Regions from separate parts of the Microbacterium sp. UBA1612 genome, predicted to be linked through region 1. Evidence: predicted binding sites of a transcription regulator. Region 1 holds the regulator's gene; the other holds the start of a gene.
The links. The regulator LexA, encoded in region 1, represses DNA repair genes until DNA is damaged. The targets are predictions, from matches to a motif close to TCGAACANNTGTTCGA.
Positions count from the first base shown of each region.

Region 2: a site for LexA is predicted at 1,443-1,458, ahead of B3S45_RS11860 (HNH endonuclease signature motif containing protein). Genes of this name have one in related genera too.

Region 1 is NZ_DCMW01000036.1:29,157-31,615, reverse strand. It holds gene B3S45_RS13425 (hypothetical protein) at 1-290, opposite strand, end outside; gene lexA (transcriptional repressor LexA) at 621-1,301, opposite strand; gene B3S45_RS13415 (LysM peptidoglycan-binding domain-containing protein) at 1,569-1,922, shown strand; gene B3S45_RS13410 (histidinol-phosphate transaminase) at 1,949-2,459, shown strand, end outside.
Region 2 is NZ_DCMW01000027.1:8,769-11,227, reverse strand. It holds gene B3S45_RS11860 (HNH endonuclease signature motif containing protein) at 1-1,421, opposite strand, end outside; gene B3S45_RS11855 (O-acetyl-ADP-ribose deacetylase) at 1,525-2,025, opposite strand; gene B3S45_RS11850 (DNA alkylation repair protein) at 2,108-2,459, shown strand, end outside.

The sequences.
Region 1 (2,459 bases):
TGCTGCACATCGGGATCGTCGGCGAGGGGGCCGAAGGTCTGCACGAACGCGTCCTCGCTCACGAGTTCCGCCCGTGCCCACGTGCCGAGGACGGAGACGGGCACCAGGATGCCGGCGAGCACGATGCAGACGGCCGAGATGAGCGCACGCCACCATCCGGTGCGACCAGCGCGGTCTGAGACGGGTGTTTCTCCGCTGAGCTCCGAGGACGCCTGGGAACGAAGGTCGGCGTTCTCCGCTTTCAGCCGTTCGATCTCCGCGCGGAGATCGGCGATGTCTGTCGTGGCCATGGCGAGGGCTCCCTCTTGTCGGGTCAGCCCCATTGTGGCGGGAACGCCGCCCCGTTCGCACGTGTGCCCCGGATCAGGTTCTCCGACGCCCTCAAGCGGCCGGACACCCTTTTCCCGAATTCTGGTTTCTTGCCCGAATTCTGGCGCTTGTCTCCTGGATCCTGGCCTCGTGCGAGGTGAGGCGTCGGCGTGAGAGTTCCGTCCTGCCCCCGCCTCCTGCTGACCCAACTCAGGCTGAGACACCCTCGGGAAGCCGCCACGGCACCAGAGTCACCGGCACAGCCTGAGTTGTTGCACGCGCGGTGCGCTGGCCGGCCGAGGAGACGGCCGTCAGACGGCGCGCATCACCGCCACCACTTTGCCGAGCACGACGGCCTCGTCCCCGAGGATCGGCTCGAACGCGGAGTTCCGCGGCAGCAGCCACACGTGACCGTCGCGCTGGCGGAAGGTCTTGACGGTCGCCTCCCCGTCGAGCATCGCGGCGACGATGTCGCCGTTCTCGGCCGTCGGCTGCGAGCGCACCACGACCCAGTCGCCGTCGCAGATGGCCGCGTCGATCATCGACTCGCCGGACACCTTGAGCATGAACAGGTCGCCCTTGCCGACCAGCTGCCTCGGCAGCGGGAAGACCTCGTCGATCTGCTGGTCTGCGGTGATCGGTACCCCGGCGGCGATGCGCCCGACGAGGGGGACCATGGCGGCATCGCCCACCGGGGGCGCCGCGTCGGCGGGGCTTTCCGTGCTCGCGCCGGGGAGGTCGATGAGCACCTCCATCGCGCGGGTCTTCCCGGCATCGCGGCGCAGGTAGCCGCTCAGCTCCAGCTGATTCAGCTGATGCGTCACGCTCGACAATGACTTCAGCCCGACCGCGTCGCCGATCTCACGCATGCTCGGCGGATACCCGTGCCGTGCGATCGATCGCTGGATCACTTCGAGGATCGCGAGCTGCTTGTCACTGAGGCTGCGGCGCCGCCGGGTCTGGGGTCGCGCGCGGCTCGTCGGCTCGGTCATCTCGTGCTCCTGTCTCCTCACCCCTCGTCGTCCGAGGGGCACCGGCCTTCGAATGTCGGAGGTCGGTGATGGGCTCTGCTCATCGAAACGGTATCCGCCCTCGTCCGACACGGTGTGCAAGCGCTCCGCGTGTCGTGTTCGAGAGAAGTCCACCGTTCGGGCCGCTTGACAGCTTATGATATCGAAGATAGCTTCGGAAGAGAGGTTCGCATCGCCGGCTCCCGGCCGAGTTCTGCGATGCGAACCTCCCGCCGAGAAGGAGGAGAGATGACCGCGATCAGCATCACCCCGCACCACCGCACCCGCCTGCGCATGACCGTGCGCGGCCGTCGCGTTCTCGCCGCCGCCGCGGCACTGCCCGCCGCCGCGTGCGTGGCGGTTGCGGTCATCAGCGGTGGCAGCGCGCTGGCGTCGCGGGATGACGCCGGCGACGCGGCCTCGTTCTCCACGGTCGTCGTGAGTGCAGGTGAATCGCTCTGGGCGATCGCGGAGCGCGTGGCACCGGAGAGCGATCCTCGAGACGTCGTCGACGACATCGCGCGCCTGAATGCTCTCGACGGTGTCGTTGTCTCGGCTGGTCAGGAGCTGGCCATCCCGGCGCGCTACGACACGGCACCGTAGTCCGCCGGGCGAAACGCGCCCGTACCATGGGAGGGGTGACCGCTCGCCTCGACGACCTTCCTCTCCGTGACGATCTGCGCGGAATGACTCCGTACGGTGCGCCTCAGGCACCGCTTCCGGTGACGCTCAACGTGAACGAGAACACCCATCCCGTGCCGGACGAGGTCGCCGCCGACATCCTCGATGCGATCGCTTTGGCGCTTCGGGACGTCAACCGCTACCCCGATCGCGAGTTCCTGCCGCTTCGCGAGGCGTTCGCGGACTACCTGGGTGAGGGGCTGCTTCCTGAGCAGATGTGGGCCGCCAATGGTTCCAACGAGGTGCTTCAGCATGTCCTGCAGGCGTTCGCCGGGCCGGGGCGGACGGCGTTCGGCTTTGCGCCCACCTACTCGATGTACCCGCTGCTGACCCGAGCGACCGGTGCTGCCTGGGTCGCGGGATCGCGCGAAGACGACTTCTCGGTGACCGCCGATTCGGCGGCCGACCAGGTCGCAGCAGCGGATCCCGATGTGGTGTTCCTGTGCGCCCCGAACAACC
Region 2 (2,459 bases), on a different contig from region 1:
AACTCGGCATCGGTGACGAACTGCACGCTGGACACGGGGTGGTCGGGGTAGACCCGTCCGGTGGGGCTTGTCCATTCCAGAACGCCGCCCGGCTTCTGCACGACCGTCCACGGCGTCTGATGTTTCAGGGTGTGATGTCGTCGGCAGAGATGACTGAGATTCGACACGGTGGTCGTGCCCCCGAATTGCCAGTCCAGCGTGTGGTCGAGGTCGCAGACCGCGGCAGGCAGTCGACACCCGGGGAATCGACAGTGCTGATCTCGAACGTCGAGGGTGCGGCGCATTTGACTGGACGCCTGGTATCGGTCGACGCCGAGCACTTCGCCGGAGATGGGATGTGTGAGAATTCGGTCCCATCCGGGAGCGTTTCTTGCGAGCTCCCTGGCCGTATTCGGGTCGATCGGACCGTGTCCGGCGAGAGTGACGGCTTCGAACGGGTCGTCAGCCGGGGAGTCGAGGAGCGTGAGCACGGGGATGGTGACCCGCACGTGCGCCTGGATCGCGCCCAGTCCGGTCGCGGTCGTGCCGATGTGTGCGTCGGGGGCTGCCGTGAGGAGCATGTCGGCGAGAAGATCGACCCGGATGGCGTCGAGCACACGGCGGGCGGCGAGGAGCTCGTCGAGGTGGGCCTCCGCCCGGTCGACCGCGCTCTGTTCGTTCCGCTCGGTTTTCGCTCCCGATCCCGTCGGCTCGGCCCCATTTCTCGATTCCGCGCGCTCGGCCTTCACTGCGGCCTGCACGGCGTCACGGGCATTGCGGATGGCCTCGGCATCGGCCTCGGCGACATCGCGAGCCATGCGGGTGAGGCGGTCGTGGACGCCGTGGATGATCACGGCCGGCCCCGTCACCTGCAGTTCGGCCATGCCGTCGTCGAGATCGTGGACCTGAACCGAGCGGGTCGCGGCGGCTTTCGCGTGGCGCTCGCGGATCGTCTCGTTGAGGAACCACTGCGCTCGTCGCCTGGCGATCGGCCGCAGGCGTGACGCGGACTCGGCCTCGGCGTATCCGAGCACGCTGTTCTCGTACTCGGCGGCGAGCTCGGGGTGCTCGATGCGGTCGCCCGCCTCGACGATGACGCGCGCGTGTGCGAGCGAGATGCGGCCGGCCCCGAGTGAGCGCACCGTCTCGGGGAACATCTCGACCATCCGCGCGGCCTCGCCGATCTGACGCTGCACGGTGCGGTCGGACACCCGAAGGGCGGTCGCGAGTTCAGCGGCGACGGAGCGCCGGGGGAGGTCGGCGGTGGACATGTTCTCTTCTGCGGCCGCCCACGCGTCTGCGATCTCGCCCGCGTGTGCGAGCGCACGGGCCTCGCGCGCCTGGAGCTGGGCGATCTGACGCCGGATGTCGACGACCTCGGTGACCACCGGCGCCAGTCGCGCGGCGGCGACCTGGTCGGGTGCGGTGGCTGTTTCGGTCATGACGTCATCGTCTCACCGACCTCGGACATTGCTTCGAAAGTATCGGTTGGTGCAGTTCACGCAGCGCGCTCGAAATGAGATCGGTCTGAGCCGTGAGTCGCAGCTATCGCTCCACTCGTGCCCGTACCCGCTCGTGTGTGGCTGCGGCGAACGACACCAGCCGAATCTCCTCCAGGCCGGTGTCGGCGCGAGAGATGGTCTCGACGGCGGCGTCGATGGCATCATCCAGTGGCCACGCATAGATGCCGGCGCTGATCAGCGGGAAGGCGATGCTCGTGGCGCCGAGTTCTTCGGCGACCTCGAGGGATCGTCGATAGCAGGACTCCAGAAGGCGCCGGTCGCGCTCCCCGGCGGCGTGGTTGGGTCCGACGGTATGAATGACCCATCGCGCAGGAAGGTCGCCGGCGGTCGTCCATCCCGCATCCCCGGTGTCGAGACCGCGTGGGAAGCGGGCGATGCAGTCGTCGAGGATCGCCCGACCGCCGGCGCGGTGGATCGCTCCGTCGACGCCGCCGCCTCCGCGCATGGCGCGGTTGGCGGCGTTCACGACTGCGTCGACCTGCTGCGCGGTGATGTCGCCGTGGAGAGTGGTGATGAGGGTCATGTCGTCATGGTGCCTTGCGCCGCAGTCGTTCAGAACCCCTTGCGCTCGACAGATGCGGCGGGGCGAAGGCGAGAATGGAGGGATGGATTCGCCCGCCGACTTCATCGACCGCACGCTGCGGGCCGAGGCGACGGAGTGGCGCACGTGGGCGGACGGCGACGCGTCGGTCGGCGGGCTGCGCGTCTACGGCGCATCGGTGGGGGCGGTGCGCGGCACCGTTCGTGACGCGCTCCGCCGATACGGCGACCTGCAGCATGATGAGGTGACTGCCGTCGCGTCTGAACTGTGGTCGGTGCCCGTCCTCGAACGCCGCCTGGCCGCGATCGTGTTGCTGCAGCGATACGTCGAGTCGCTCACCGGCAACGACCTCACGCGTATCGAGGGGTTCCTTCGCGATGCGCGCGTCGGCGACCTCATCGAGCCGCTCACGGTCG